Regions from separate parts of the Saccharothrix sp. CB00851 genome, predicted to be linked through region 2. Evidence: riboswitches for the same ligand, from Rfam matches in the RefSeq annotation. Region 2 holds a riboswitch; the other holds the start of a gene.
What was found. A riboswitch is a leader RNA that binds a small molecule or an ion and turns the genes downstream of it on or off. The one in region 2 is predicted to bind glycine.

Region 1: another riboswitch for glycine. It lies ahead of gcvT (glycine cleavage system aminomethyltransferase GcvT); the one in region 2 lies ahead of gcvH (glycine cleavage system protein GcvH).

Annotation. Positions count from the first base shown of each region.
Region 1 covers NZ_LWLC01000011.1:15,958-23,766, reverse strand. Annotated here, with positions in the region: gene A6A25_RS11965 (hypothetical protein) at 1-219, shown strand, start outside; gene A6A25_RS11960 (malonic semialdehyde reductase) at 288-893, opposite strand; gene glyA (serine hydroxymethyltransferase) at 973-2,238, opposite strand; gene gcvT (glycine cleavage system aminomethyltransferase GcvT) at 2,254-3,357, opposite strand; glycine riboswitch at 3,483-3,577, opposite strand; glycine riboswitch at 3,579-3,666, opposite strand; gene A6A25_RS11945 (DUF3817 domain-containing protein) at 3,730-4,032, opposite strand; gene A6A25_RS11940 (hypothetical protein) at 4,048-4,434, opposite strand; gene A6A25_RS11935 (transcriptional regulator) at 4,547-5,035, opposite strand; gene A6A25_RS44690 (hypothetical protein) at 5,237-5,398, opposite strand; gene A6A25_RS11930 (CaiB/BaiF CoA transferase family protein) at 5,808-6,932, opposite strand; gene A6A25_RS11925 (acyl-CoA dehydrogenase family protein) at 6,934-7,809, opposite strand, start outside.
Region 2 covers NZ_LWLC01000016.1:79,711-87,519, reverse strand. Annotated here, with positions in the region: gene A6A25_RS17755 (hypothetical protein) at 1-541, shown strand, start outside; gene A6A25_RS17750 (winged helix-turn-helix domain-containing protein) at 534-848, shown strand; gene A6A25_RS17745 (glutathione peroxidase) at 845-1,330, shown strand; gene A6A25_RS44760 (hypothetical protein) at 1,380-1,928, opposite strand; gene A6A25_RS44755 (hypothetical protein) at 1,941-2,228, opposite strand; gene A6A25_RS17735 (hypothetical protein) at 2,280-3,431, opposite strand; gene A6A25_RS17730 (L-serine ammonia-lyase) at 3,630-4,994, opposite strand; gene gcvH (glycine cleavage system protein GcvH) at 4,999-5,379, opposite strand; glycine riboswitch at 5,498-5,592, opposite strand; gene ald (alanine dehydrogenase) at 5,788-6,894, shown strand; gene A6A25_RS17715 (hypothetical protein) at 7,237-7,419, shown strand; gene A6A25_RS17710 (hypothetical protein) at 7,425-7,799, shown strand.

The DNA of each region.
Region 1 (7,809 bases), on a different contig from region 2:
CTCCAAGGCGTAGACCCGGCGCTCGTGTCGACGGTGAAGAGGGCCGACGGCACCGATCAGGTGACGCTCGACGGCTGGCCGCTCTACACGTACGCGAAGGACGAGGCGCCGGGCCAGTGGAAGGGCCAGGGCGTCGGCGGCACCTGGTTCGTGGTGCGGCCCGACGGCAAGCGCAACGTCGAGTGCCTCCCGCCGGGGGTGACGGCCCCCGCCGCGTAGTCCGCTGTGGAACGCCCTGATCCCCCGGGCCTGGGGTTGGCCGGGGGATCAGGGCGTCGCACAGCGGGTCAGAGGGTGCGGACGACGTCGCGGTAGTCCAGGCGCGGGTTGCGCGGGTGGGTGCCGGAGTGGTCCGGGTGGCCGATGTTCACGATCACCAAGGGCAGGTGGTTGGTGTCGGCGAGGAACTCCCGGCGCACGCCTTCGGGGTCGAAGCCGCTCATCGGGCCCGCGGCGAGGCCGGCGGCGCGGACGCCGATGATGAAGTAGCCGGCCTGGAGCAGGGTGCTGGTCCTGGCGGCCTCGGTGCGCTTGGCGTCGTCGGCGAACGCGTCCTTGGCACCCGGGAAGTGGGGGAACGTCGTGGCCAGGTGCTCGTGGAAGTCGGTGTCCGCGGACAGGATCGCGGTGACCGGTGCGGCGAGGGTCTTGGCCCGGTTGCCTTCCGACAGGTGGGGCGCGAGGCGGTTCCTGGCGTCCTGGCCGCGGACGTACAGCACGCGCAGCGGCTGGCTGTTCATCGCGGTCGGACCCCACTTGACGAGGTCGTGGACGGCGCGGAGCTGGTCGTCGGTCACCGGCTCGTCGGTGAACGCGTTCGCCGTACGGGCCTCGCGGAACAGCAGGTCCTGTGCTTCGCCCGGCAACGTGAGAGTGGCGAGGGTCGCGGTCATGGTGCCTCTTTCGGTTGTCCCGTACGCGGGTTGCGCACGGGACAACCTCCAGTAAGCGCCAGCTATTCCGTGGCGGGCTTCACAGGGTCGGGTAGAGCGGGTGCTTGGCCGCGAGGACCTCGACCCTGGCGCGCAGGTCGGCGAGGTCCGGGTCGGCCTGCAGCGCGGTGGCGATGATGTCCGCCACTTCGGTGAAGTCCGTCGCGCCGAAGCCGCGGGTGGCGAGCGCGGGCGTGCCGATGCGCAGGCCCGAGGTCACCATCGGCGGACGCGGGTCGTTCGGCACGGCGTTGCGGTTGACCGTGATGCCGACCTCGTGCAGCCGGTCCTCCGCCTGCTTGCCGTCCAGTTCGGACGCCACCAGGTCGACCAGGACGAGGTGGACGTCCGTGCCACCGGTGAGCACCTTCACACCCGCCGCGGCGGCGTCGGGCTGGGAGAGGCGGTCGGCGAGGATCTTCGCGCCCTCGACGGTGCGCCGCTGGCGGTCGGCGAACTCGGGTGACGCGGCGTGCTTGAACGCGACGGCCTTGCCCGCGATCACGTGCTCCAGGGGCCCACCCTGCTGGCCCGGGAACACGGCCGAGTTGATCTTCTTGGCGAGGTCGGCCTCGTTGGTCAGGATCACGCCGCCGCGCGGGCCGCCGAGGGTCTTGTGCGTGGTCGTCGTCACGACGTGCGCGTGCGGCACAGGGCTCGGGTGCAGACCCGCGGCGACGAGACCGGCGAAGTGCGCCATGTCGACCATCAGGTAGGCGTCGACGGAGTCGGCGATGCGCCGGAACTCGGCGAAGTCCAGCTGGCGGGGGTAGGCCGACCAGCCGGCGACGATCAGCTTCGGGCGGTGCTCCAGGGCCAGGCGCTCGACCTCGGCCATGTCGACGCGGCCGTCGGTCTCCGAGACGTGGTAGGGCACCACGTTGTAGAGCTTGCCGGAGAAGTTGATCCGCATGCCGTGGGTGAGGTGCCCGCCGTGCGCCAGGTCGAGGCCCAGGATCGTGTCACCGGGCTGGAGCAGGGCGAACATCGCGCACGCGTTGGCCTGCGCGCCCGAGTGCGGCTGGACGTTGGCGAAACCGGCGCCGAAGAGGTCCTTGACGCGCTGGATCGCCAGGCGCTCGATCACGTCGACGTTCTCGCAGCCGCCGTAGTAGCGCCGGCCGGGGTAGCCCTCGGCGTACTTGTTCGTCAGCACCGAGCCCTGCGCCTGGAGCACCGACACCGGCGTGAAGTTCTCCGAGGCGATCATCTCCAGCGTGCTCTGCTGCCGGTGCAGCTCGGCGGCGACGGCGTCCGCGACCTCCGGGTCGAACTCCGCGAGGGAGGTGTTGAAGTGCTCGGACATGTGTGGGTCTCTCCCTTAGCTGGATCGCTTGTAGAAGGGCAGTGCGACGACTTCGACCGGCTCGTGCTTGCCCCGGACGTCGACGGACAGCCGGGTACCGGGTTCGGTGTTGCCGACGGTGACGTACGCCATGGCCACGGAGTACCCGAGGGTGGGCGAGAGCGCGCCGCTGGTGACCTCGCCGATCGGGTTGCCGGACGCGTCGAGCACGGGGTAGCCGTGCCGGGGCGCACGGCGCGAGGTGGTCTTCAGGCCGACCAGGACCTGGTCGACGCCCTGTTCGGCGACGGTGGCGAGGGCGTCGCGGCCGACGAAGTCGCCCGGCTTGTCCAGCTTCACCACCCGGCCGAGGTTCGCGTGGAACGGCGTGTGGTCGCGGCCCAGCTCGTTGCCGTACAGCGGCATGCCCGCCTCCAGCCGGAGGGTGTCGCGGCAGCCGAGGCCCGCGGGCTTGAGGTCGTGCGGCGCGCCCGCCTCCAGGAGGGCCTGCCAGACGTGGGCGGCGTCGTCCGGCGCGACGAACAGCTCGAAGCCGTCCTCGCCGGTGTAGCCGGTGCGGGCGAGCAGGACCGGCTTGCCCGCCACCTCGGTCGGGTACGAGGCGTAGTACTTGACCGAGGTCAGGTCGGTGGGCGTGAGGCCGGCGAGGATGGCGGTGGACTTCGGGCCCTGCACGGCGAGCAGCGCGTAGTCGGTGGACTTGTCCTCGACCGTGGTGTCGAAGCCCTTCGCCCGCTCGACCAGCGCCTCGTGGACGACGGCGGCGTTCGAGGCGTTGGCGACGACGAGGTACTCCTGGTCACCGGTGCGGTAGACGATCAGGTCGTCGATCACGCCGCCGTCGGCCTCGCAGATCATCGTGTACCGGGCGCGGCCGACGCCGATCGCGGACGCGTGGCCGACCAGGGCGTGGTCCAGCGCGGCGCCCGCCTGCGGCCCGGTGAGCAGGATCTCACCCATGTGGGTCAGGTCGAACAGGCCCGCCGACGTGCGCACCGCGTGGTGCTCGGCCAGCTCGCTGTCGTAGCGCAGCGGCATCCGCCAGCCCGCGAAGTCGGTGAACATGGCGCCCAGCGCCTCGTGTTCGGCGTGCAGGGGCGTGCGGCGGCTTTCCATCAGGCGGGCCCTCCCTGGGTGCGGACATGGCGGCGGCGCCGACCGGTCGGGTCGGCGGGCGGCACGTCCGAGAGATTCACGAGCGAAAGGATGACACGGTCCACCGGAGACTCCTCGTCGAGTGAGCCTCCCCCTCTGCCATGAGCCTGAGAGCTTCGCCGCCGGGTGAGGGCGGCTTGCACCGTGGGCGAGGCGCACCGGGTGCGCCTGCTTTCCAGAGTTGCCTTCGTCGGGCGGTACCTGTGCCTGAGAGATTCCGGGGAGGAGTTGCTCCTTCGGCGCCCCGGTCGGGGACTCTCCCGCTCGACATCGACGGCCGTGTTCAGTTGGTACCGCCAGACGCTAGGGGTGCCCGGCGGGCGGGGTCAACCCCGGTCACAGGCTCTTCTCGGCCCGGACGCTCTCGACCACCTTGCGCTCGGCGTAGAACGACACGAACGGGATCGTGCCCGCGAGCAGCACCAGGACGGTGCCCTTGATCGACCAGCGGGCCTTGAGCGCGAGGTCGACGGTGAGCACCAGGTACACCGCGTACAGGAAGCCGTGGACGGGGCCGACGACCTGCATCATGCCCTCGTTGCCGCCCGCGTACTTGGCGATCATGGCGACCACGAGCAGCAGCAGGCCGACACCGACCACGTAAGCCATGAACCGGAACCTGCTCAACGCGCCGCTCATCGCCCTACCTTCACCTCACCGCTGGTCCCGCGCGTGGAGTTCGGCGAGCATGCGGTTGTAGGCCGCGAGCTCTTCGTCCTCGTCGTCGTGCGCGGGTGTTCTGACGGGCTCAACGGTAACGACCGGCCGGGACGGCTCGGCCACCGGCTCCGGCGCGACGTCGGCGGGCGCCTCGGCGGCCTCGGCCTTGCGGCGGGCGTCCAGCCTGCGGATGCGCCACACCATGAACGCGGGGAAGAGGCCGAACAGCGGCCACTGGAAGACGTAGCCGAGGTTCTGGAACGTGCCACCGGCCTGCGAGAACCGCTCCCACTGCCAGTAGGCCAGCCCGCAGCACACGACCAGCGACGCCAGGCACACGGCGACGATGGCCAGCCGCTGGGGGGTGATGAGGCCTCGCACGCCTCAAGAGTACTTCCTACTTCACACGGGGCTGGGGCTCCCCGCACAGGAGCCCGCCCCTGGGAAAGGTGAGGGCTCCAAGACCTCAGGAGCCCGCCCCGACTCGTCGGACCTAGGCCACGCCGTCCCGGCGTTGCCTCTGCAGCCTGGCCACGCACCAGGCCGCCGCACTACCCCGACGCAGGTGCTGGAGCACCGTCATCGGGCCGAGGCGACGACCGAGGTCGGCGGGCGTGAGCCCGGCCGCCCGGTAGTCCAGAGCGCGCTGGTCCAACGGGCTGATGCCCGCGTCCCACCACAGCTCCGCCTCGGACAGGTCACCCACCAGCTGCCAGTAGCTGGCGGCGGCCGCGAGCAGGACCTCGGGCACCTCGGGCGCCCGCTTCCGCATCGCCGCCACGTACGCCGGATCCGCGGACTCGACCTTCACCAGGCCGCGGGAACCGCCATTCGCCCGCTGCACGGGGATCCCCGGTGCGGACGGCGGGGCTTCCGCGAGCCACGCGTCCTTGATCCGGTTCACCTCCTGCAGCTCGGCGTCGTCCGAGCGCTCAGCCGCCCACTGCCGCAACAGCTCGTCGACTCCGGAGTCCTCGACCATTCTGCCTCCTCATCGGTCGAAGATCAGCCAATGCGACGCACCGTATTAGCGGGTACCGACAACCGCTAGACCCCGGTTTGTCTAAAACCCTGTTACCAGGGCGTTATAGCCCTCATTCCACCCGTACGGTGCAACGTCCGGGGCGCATAGTCACCGATCGTGACCGCATTGAGCGGAGTTCGCGGCGGTGCGGCGGGTGATCTAGGCGAAGAGGCTGCGGACGAAGGTGATGATCGACTCGGCGCCGGACTGGAGCCACCCGAGCGCGGTCCTCACCGCTTCGGCGGACTCGTTCGGCTGGGTGATCAGGAGGAACAGCACCAGCGCGACCGCCGCCAGCGTCACCACCTTCTTGACGTTCACTGATCGCTCTCCGTCCGTATCACTGGGCAGGGCGGCCGGGCGCCGCTCCGGTCGTGTCAACGGCCATGGTCCCTCATTCACCCGGATGATGACGGTCGATCCCGCCGCCATCGCCCGACCGGCCGCCGGAACGACCACGCAACCAGGCTGGAACCACCTCGACTGTCACCCGAACGGACGATCAAGGGGACCAGCGGTCCCGCCGATCACCAAGGTACGGGCACTCGCCCACCCCCCAGGCACGGACACCGAGGTTCCAAGACACGTTCATCTCTTCGCCGCCCATCACCTGATTGCGCCGACGTACGCACCGAGCGTGACAAAGGTCGATGCGGGCTGCCACTCAATTCCGGTCCCCCTTCAGGTGATTTACCGCGCCCTTTTCCAGACCAATCGGGCACCGGTCTCCTCAGGCGACGACCCCGGACCGCCGCAACCCCTCGATCTCGTCCTCCCCCAGCCCCAGTTCACCCAGGACGGCGACCGTGTGCTCACCCACCGCGGGCGGTCGGCCCGGCGTGGCCGCGGGCGTCCGGTCGAACCGCGGCGCGGGCGCGGGCTGCGCCACCCCGTCGACCTCGACGAACGTCCCCCTCCGCGCGTTGTGCCCGTACCCGGGCGCCTCGCCGGGGGCCAGCACGGGCGCCAGGCACGCGTCGGTGCCCTCCGCGAGCGCCGCCCACTCATCCCTCGTCCGGGTGGCCACCGCGGCGGCGATGCGTGACCGCAGCTCCGGCCAGTTCGCCGGGTCGTGCCGCCCGGGCAGCCCGGCGTCGGCCAGGCCGAGCACGACCAGCAGCTCGGCGTAGAACTTCTCCTCCAGCGCCCCGACGCTGACGAACCCGCCGTCCGCGGCCTCGTACACGTCGTAGAACGGCGCGCCGCCGTCCAGCAGGTTCTCCCCGCGCGCACCGGGCCAGGCGCCGGCCGACGACATGCCGTGCAGGAACGTCGTCAGCAGCGCCGCGCCGTCGACCATGGCCGCGTCCACCACCTGACCGCGCCCGGACCGCTCCCGCTCGTACAGCGCGGCCAGCACGCCCAGGGCCAGCAGCAGCCCACCGCCGCCGAAGTCGCCGACGAGGTTGAGCGGCACGGTCGGCGGCGCGCCGGCCCGGCCGATCGGCTCCAGCGCCCCCGCCACCGCGATGTAGTTGATGTCGTGCCCGGCGCGGTCGGCCAGCGGGCCGTCCTGTCCCCAGCCGGTCATCCGCCCGTAGACCAGTCGCGGGTTGCGGGCCAGGCACTGCGCCGGCCCGATGCCCAGCCGTTCGGTCACCCCCGGCCGGAAGCCCTCGACCAGCACGTCGGACTCGGCGACCAGGCGGAGCACCAGCTCGGCGCCTTCCGGTCGGCGCAGGTCGACGCCGATCGACCGCCGCCCGCGCCCGAGCAGGGGCACCTCGGTACCGCCGCCGACGCGGTCCACCCGCACCACCGAAGCGCCGAGGTCGGCCAGCACCATGCAGCCGAACGGGGCGGGCGCGAGGCCCGCCAGCTCGACGACCTTGAGCCCTTCCAGAGGTCCCGGCATGTCAGAGGGACCTCGCGATGATTTCCTTCATGATCTCGTTCGTCCCGCCGTAGATCTTCTGCACGCGGGCGTCCGCCCACGCGCGCGCGATCGGGTACTCGGTCATGTAGCCGTAGCCGCCGAACAGCTGCACGCACTCGTCCACCACCTGGCACAGCCGTTCGGTGGCCCACCACTTGGCCATCGCCGCGGTGGGCACGTCGAGCCGGCCCGCCAGGTGGTCCTGGACGCACTCGTCCACGAAAGCCCTGGTCACACGGGCCTCGGTGGCGCACTCGGCGAGCTTGAACCGGGTGTTCTGGAACTTGATCAGCTCGCGGCCGAACGCCGTGCGGTCCTTGACGTAGGCCAGCGTGAGGTCCACCGCGGCTTCGATGCCCGCCACGGACGCCACCGCGATGATCAGCCGCTCCTGCGGCAGCTGCTGCATCAGCTGGATGAACCCCTGACCCTCGCCGGTGCCCAGCAGGTTCGCCGCGGGCACGCGCACGTCGTCGAAGAACAGCTCGGCGGTGTCCTGGCCGTGCATGCCGACCTTGTCCAGCACCCGGCCGCGGCGGAAGCCCTCGGCCTGCGCGGTCTCCACGACGAGCAGCGAGATGCCCGTCGCGCCCTGGCTGGGATCGGTCTTGGCGACGACGATGACCAGGTCGGCCTGCGCGCCGTTGGTGATGAACGTCTTCGAGCCGGACAGCACGTACTCGTCGCCGCGCCGCAGCGCCCGCGTCTTGATGTTCTGCAGGTCGGAGCCGCCGCCGGGCTCGGACATGGCGATCGCGCCGACGTACTCGCCGGACGCCATCTTCGGCAGCCACCGCCGCTTCTGCTCTTCGGTTCCGTAGGCGTTGAGGTAGTGGGCGACGATGCCGCTGTGCAC
Region 2 (7,809 bases):
GCTCGGCCTGTACTGGCTGGTCGTGCTGGTGGCGGGTGGCCTGGCGACGGTGTGGTGGTACCGCAGGCGGGGGGCGCGGGTGGGCATCGAGACGTCCACGCGGGGCTACCTCGGCGCGCTGGCGATCGGCCTGAGCGGTCCGGTCGTGGGGTTGGCGCTGGACAACCTGCCGCTCCGGTTCCACTCGGGCACAGCAGCCGGGTTGATCGTGCTGGCGGCGGCGACCGTGCTGTGGCGGCGGCGCGCGCCGCGGGTGGTGACGTTGACGGCGGCGGTGCTCGGCACGGTGGTGCTCCAGCACGACCAGCCGGTGATCGCGCAGTTCATCGCCATCGGCCTCGGCCTGGTGGTGCTGGCGGCGCTGGAGCGCAGCACCCGGTTCACCACCATCACCGCGGCCTACCTCGTGGTGCTGTGCGTGTCGGCCGGCTTCACACCGCTGGAGGTCTCACCGCCCACCACCTGGTCGATGGGCAGCGTGGTCCTGCTGCCCGCGTCGGTGCTCGTCGTCGGCGGCCTGGTGGGGTTGCGGCGTGGGTGAGCACCCGACCGCGTCGCTGGACGACGTGGTGCACCAGAAGCACCGGCTGGGCATCCTCACCGTGGCGGCCGAGGCGAAGCGGGTCGAGTTCGGCTACCTGCGGTCCACTTTGGAGTTGACGGCGGGCAACCTGTCGCGGCACATCGCGGTGCTGGAGCAGGCCGGGTTGGTGGCGGTGGAGAAGGGGTACGAGGCCAGGCGGCCGCGGACGTGGGTCAGCGTGACGCCGGCCGGGCTGGCCGCGTTGGCGGCGGAGATGACGGCGCTGCGCGCGCTGGTCGAGCGGCACGTAGCCTCGCAGCCATGAGCATCCACGACATCCCGCTGCGCACGCTGTCCGGTGAGCCGTCGAGCCTGGGCGCGTTGGGGGGCAAGGCGTTGCTGGTGGTGAACGTCGCCTCGAAGTGCGGCCTCACGCCGCAGTACAAGGGTTTGGAGCGCCTGCAGGAGCGGTACGCGGCGCAGGGGTTCTCGGTGGTCGGGTTCCCGTGCAACCAGTTCGCCGGCCAGGAGCCGGGCACGGCGGAGGAGATCGCGACCTTCTGCTCCACCACGTACGGCGTGACGTTCCCGCTGTTCGAGAAGATCGAGGTGAACGGCCCGTCCCGCCACCCGCTGTACGCCGAGCTGACCGCGTTCGCGGACGCCGACGGCGCGGCGGGTGACGTCCAGTGGAACTTCGAGAAGTTCCTGGTCGCCCCGTCCGGCGAGGTCGTCGCCCGCTTCCGCCCGGCCACCGAGCCGGAGGACGAGGCCGTGGTGAAGGCGATCGAGTCGGTGCTGCCCTAGTCCGAGGCGCGGGAGGCAGCCACCAAGCCACCTCCCGCGCCGACCGGCATCACGCGAGCCGGTCCAGCGCACGGATGTAGGCGGGAGCGACACCCCGGATGCGATCAGCGGGAATGTCACCCGCGAGAGCATCCACAGCCATCCCGACACCGGGCGCCTCAGCGCGACCGAACTGCTCCCGCAAGTACTCGAGCCCGATGGACGTGACTTCTCCGACGAGGGGGTCGGCCAGCAGGGAACCGAACGACGCGACGACCTCCGAGCGCTTCCCACCCACCATGAGTCGGTACACGTCACCAGCGTCCTTGTCGGTCAACCTGTCCTGACCGGCGGCCACCAGGCGATCATGGATCTTGTGCGCCTTGGCCACCAGGAGAGCGGCCGGCCCCGCGACGTTGACGCGTACCGAACGCGGAGCACCTTTCAACGCCGAGATCGTCATGGGCGATCGGTCCACGACGCTGGGTTCCAATCCCTCGACCCTCCGCGCGGTCATCCGGGCGTGCGGCGCGATATCAGCACTGCGACGACCACGGCCAGCCATCTTCTCGCCGACCAGGAGATCCAGCTCGACCGGGACCTCGACACCGCCCACCATCTCCCGACGCCTTCAGAGCCCTGGCTGGTTCTCGTGCAACAGCGTGAGACCTGCGGCCCTCAGCCGCTCAGGGATCAGCGGTTCGCTGTCCAGGGTCCGCGGGTCGATCGCCAGATCGCCGTCCGAGGTGTGAGCGGCGACCGCGATTCGAGCATCCTGGGTGCGCAGGTACACCGCCTGGGCGCCGACGACGGTAATCGATGGCAGGTGATCTCGCAGCGCCTCCAGTCCGTCGAGCAGGACGTCGCGCGCGACGATTGTCAAATCCGCGACATCGACACCTTCGGGAATTTTGGACACCTGGCCTCGCTTTCAGTCGGCCGACGGGCCGATGAGCTTAACCACGATCAGTCAGCCACGATTGGGCGACCACGTGCGCCGCCATTCGGGTTCGCGGTCCATCATGTGCGCCAATACCCGTTCGGCTCCGGCGGGCAACCGGCCCGGCCCGGCCAGTCCATCGAGCACCAGTTGCGTCAAAGCAACGTAGGTCAGACCGTCGTCGGTTCTGGTGCGCTCGAACACGACCTGGTCGTGGGCGCTCAGCAGCAGGACGTCCGCGCCTTCATCGACCCGGAGCAATCCGAGTTCCTCAAGCCAGTCGTCCGATACATCCGACCCATTGTCGACGTAGAGCATCAATTGGCCGCCCACGGTTGTCGGTGCGACCTGATCTACGGCGTACGAGCCGGTGACAGCAACGCGGGAGGACCCACGGTAGGAAGCTCCCACTTCCCGCAACCCGGCCAGGACCGCGCGGGGACCGTTGAGCGAAACAGCACCGACGTATGAGTTGGCACGAAGGAGGTCGTAGGTCTGCGCACGTGCGCGCAGCAACTCGGGCCAGTCGACTCCGATGATCGTGCGTCCCTTGCGGCGTATCAGGAGCTGATCTTCCAGCCTGCCGAGCAAGCGGGATACCCAAGGCAGGCTCACGTCGGTGGCGACCGCGATTTCCTTCGGCTGGTAGGGAGGAGTGAAATCGGCCAGGAAGCGCACGACGCGACCAGCCCGGGGTCCGGCCAGCGTGATGTTCCTCGAACCCGCGTTCCCCGCCGGAGGATTCGGATCCTTCGACGCACCTTGCGTCTGGATTCGAATCGAGGGGTAGGCGATCGAGATGGAGGCGTTCCCCGTCAGGTCCAGATAGGCGATGTCCTGCTCACGCAACTTCTGCCGAGTGCGAGGACTCAGCCAAGGCGCCGCCACCAACAAGAGAATCGACTTGGCATGGACCAGGCGCAAGATGTTGTCGATCTGCCGGATTCGCGTCTCGACCTCGAGAGGTGTGAGTTCGGACTGCACGATCACGAGCAATTCAGCCGGGGTGCCACGCTCGTAGGGTGGGTTCACACGGATCCGCGCATCGACCATGGCATCGCCGTCACGGGCGTCGTCGGGCAGGGGGAGCCTCGCGACCGTCCAGCCGGCACCCAGGACTTCGCGCAACGAACCGAGCGCCTGCTCCAGCAGGCCTTCCGATCGTGGTTCGAGTTCGCTCACCGCCGCGCTCCTCACCCTGCGACACGTAGGGCGAAGCCTAGACAAACTTGCCTCGTACGGCGACTTGCCTCACCGAGGCAACTGAGAGGAAGAGGCAAGTCGCCATCCATCGAACCCTCTGGCAGCCCTTCGGCCGGCATCGTTCACCACGCCGAAGGGCTACCAGAGTTCACCACCGAGATGAAGCCGCCGCCGGGGTCAGCACTCGATGACGTTGACGGCGAGGCCGCCGCGTGCCGTCTCCTTGTACTTGACCTTCATGTCCTTGCCCGTCTCACGCATGGTCTTGATGACCTTGTCCAGGGACACGAAGTGCGAGCCGTCGCCGCGCAACGCCATCCGCGCCGCGGTGATGGCCTTGATCGACGCCAGGGCGTTGCGCTCGATGCACGGGATCTGCACCAGCCCGCCGATCGGGTCGCACGTCAGCCCCAGGTTGTGCTCCATGGCGATCTCGGCCGCGTTCTCGACCTGCTCCGGCGTGCCGCCCAGCACCTCGGCCAGCCCCCCGGCCGCCATCGAGCAGGCCGAGCCGACCTCGCCCTGGCACCCGACCTCGGCGCCCGAGATCGACGCGTTCTCCTTGAACAGCACGCCGACCGCGCCCGCCGTCAGCAGGAACCGCACCACGCCGTCGTCGGACGCGCCCGGCACGAAGCGGGTGTAGTAGTGCAGCACGGCGGGCACGATGCCGGCCGCACCGTTGGTCGGCGCGGTCACCACGCGACCGCCCGCGGCGTTCTCCTCGTTCACCGCGAGCGCGAACAGCGTCACCCAGTCCATCACCCTCAGCGGGTCGGTGGCGTAGTGCTCGGCCTCCATCCGGCGGCGCATCTCGGCCGCGCGACGACGTACCTTCAGCCCACCGGGCAGCACGCCGTCGATCGTGCAGCCGCGCTCGACGCACGCCTGCATCACGTCCCAGATGTGCAGCAGCCCCGACCGCACCGCCGCCTCGTCCCGCCACGACAGCTCGTTGGCCAGCATGACCTCGCTGATCGACAGCCCGGTCTCCCGGCACCGCGCCAGCAGCTCGTCACCCGTGCGGAACGGGTGCGCGACCGACGTCTCGTCGGCCTTGATGCGGTCCGTGCCGGTGGCCGTCTCGTCCACCACGAACCCGCCGCCGACCGAGTAGTACACCGCCGAGTCGACCACGTCGTCACCCGAGTGGGCGGTGAAGCTCATGCCGTTGGGGTGCAACGGCAACGACTTCCGCCGGTGCATCACCAGGTCGGTGGCCTCGGTGAACACGATGTCCCGCACGCCGGCCAGCCGCAGCCGCCCGGTGGCACGGATCTCCGCCAGCCGCCGTTCGGCGTCCTCCGGGTCGACCTCCTCCGGCCGGTGGCCCTCCAGCCCGAGCAGGACCGCTTTCGGGCTGCCGTGCCCGTGCCCGGTCGCGCCGAGGGACCCGAACAGCTCGACGTGCACCCGGTCGACCGAGTCCAGCGCGGGCCGCAGCCGGTCGGAGAACATCATCGCCGCGCGCATCGGGCCCACGGTGTGCGAGCTCGACGGCCCGATCCCCACCGAGAACAGGTCGAACACGCTGATCGCCATGGCGTCAGTCCCCGGTCAGTTCCGCGTACTTCGCCGCGGTCAGCAACCCCGTCGCGTCGGTCACCGCCACCTTGAACAGCCAACCACCGCCGTACGGGTCGTTGTTGATCAACGACGGGTCGTCCACGACCTCGGTGTTGACCTCCACGACCTCGCCGCTGACCGGCGCGTACAGATCGCTGACCGACTTGGTCGACTCCAGCTCGCCGCACACCTCACCGGACGTCACCGCGGCGCCGACCTCGGGCAGCTCCACGAACACGATGTCACCCAGCGACTCCGCCGCGTACGACGTGATGCCGATCGCCACGGGCTCCTGGGTACCCGGCGCCCAGTCCACCCACTCGTGCTCGGGCGTGTACAGCAGGTTGTCCGGAAAAGTCACGACAGCGCTCCCTCACGGCAAGGTCCTCCAGCCCCACTCTGTCCTGGGACCTGAGAGCTTCGCCGTCAACGACGGCTTGCACCGTGGGTGCGCGCGTGAGCACGCTTTCCAGAGTCGCCTCACCCGAGCGGTTCTCGCTGCCTGAGAGTGTGCGGGGTACTTGCTCCTTCGGCGCCCCGGCCTGTTCACCGAGGTCTCTCCCGCGCGGGTTCCGGCGCTCATGACGCGCCGCGGCCGATGTTCAGTTGGTTGGCCCGAACGCTAGGTGCCCGTGCCGACGGGTGTCAACGCGGCCGAAGGCTTGTTCGACAAGCACAACGCCACACCATCGCGTTGGTGCTACCGGCACGATGACACCGAAAACCCGTTAACGGACCTTTGGTGTAACAACGGCCGAAGGAGCCCACCGTGCGGATCGCAGTTCCCCGCGAGATCAAGAACCACGAGTACCGCGTCGCGCTGACCCCGGCGGGCGCGCACGAGCTGACGCAGCGCGGTCACGACGTGGTCGTCGAGACCGGCGCGGGCCTCGGTTCGGCCATCACCGACGAGGAGTACCTGGCCGCCGGCGCGAAGGTGCTCGCCACCGCGGACGACGTGTGGGCCGAGGGCGACCTGGTGCTCAAGGTCAAGGAGCCGATCGCCGAGGAGTACCCGCGGCTGCGCAAGGGCCAGGTCCTGTTCACCTACCTGCACCTGGCCGCCGACCGGCCGCTGACGCGGGCGCTGCTGGACTCCGGCACCACCGCCATCGCCTACGAGACCGTGCAGACCGCGAACGGCGCGCTGCCGCTGCTGGCGCCGATGTCCGAGGTGGCGGGCAGGCTGGCGCCGCAGGTGGGCGCGTTCTCGCTGATGAAGCCGTCCGGCGGTCGCGGCGTGCTGCCCGGCGGCGTGCCCGGCGTGCACCCGGCGCGGGTCGTCGTGATCGGCGGCGGCGTGGCGGGCCTGAACGCGGCCGCGATCGCCGTCGGCATGGGCGCGGACGTGCAGGTCCTGGACACCAACGTGGACCGGCTGCGCCACATCGACGCGCTCTACCAGGGCCGCCTGCGCACCGTGACGTCCAACCGGTACGCCGTGGAGCAGGCCGTGCGCGAGGCCGACCTGGTCATCGGCGCGGTGCTGGTGCCCGGCGCGAAGGCGCCGAAGCTGGTGAGCAACGAGCTGGTGGCCGACATGAAGCCCGGCGCGGTGCTGGTGGACATCGCGATCGACCAGGGCGGCTGCTTCGCCGACTCGCGGCCGACCACGCACGCCGAGCCGACCTACCAGGTGCACGACACGGTCTTCTACTGCGTGGCGAACATGCCCGGCGCCGTGCCGCGCACGTCGACCTACGCGCTGACCAACGTGACGCTGCCCTACGCCGTCGCCTTGGCCGACCAGGGCTGGGAAGCGGCGCTGCGCGCGGACGCGTCCCTGGCGCCCGGCCTGAACGCGCACGAGGGCCTGCTGACCAACCTGCCGGTCGCGCAGGCGCACGGGATGACCCACACGCCGATCGACCTCTGAGGCGCGAACCGCGAAGGGCCCCGCTCACAGCACGTGAGCGGGGCCCTTGCCTACGTAAGACGGCCCGCTCAACCAGCCTGGGGGTCACTGGGAGCGGGCCGCGTGACCAATCTTAGCCGGGAACAGGGCTCCGTGCCCAGCGGCCCCACCGATCCGGCCGAAGTGTCACCCCTGCGGTGGCAACACGCTGTGTACACGTTCAAGCAATCGAATGAACCTGGGTGATAACGGGTAAGTCACGACGGCCTCGCGACCGATGCACAGGACGGGAACTCCGCAGCTACGCAGCGGGGTCGTCCGCTCGCGCGGCGTTCTGCCGCGCCACCTCCGATCGGAGTGCAGATGGCTGAACCTGAGGGCTGGATCGACTGCCACGACCCCTTCGGGCGGGACCGGTCGATGACCGTTCTCGTCGAGAACGACCGAGTTCTGCTGGTCGCGCCGCCGGGCGAGTCCGCTGTGATGTCCGTCACGCAGACGCGCAGGTTGCACCGCCTGCTCGACCAAGTCGCCGACAGGATGTGAGCGGCGTGGACGAGGCACTGCGCGCCGCCGTGCTGCGCCGCCTGGCGTTGCTGGACGAAGCCGCGGAGACCGGCGAGGCGGAGGCCCTCGTGCCGCTCGCCCGGTCCGAGATCCACCGCCTGGCCGACGGGTGGCGGCTGCTGCTGACCGTGCACCAGCCCGATCCGGACGGCCGCTGCGGCGCGTGCCCCGGCATCCTGCGGCACAAGAAGTGGCCGTGCCAGGTGTGGACGATGGCGCACCAGCACCTCATCGGCGACGGCCTGCCGCACCGGCAACGCCGCCGTCCGCTGCGGACGCTGCGCCATTCGAAGGACGTCGAGACGACCACCGAGATACCGAGGGTCGCGTCGAAACCACGGCACGCCCTCCCCGAGTGACCCTCCTAAG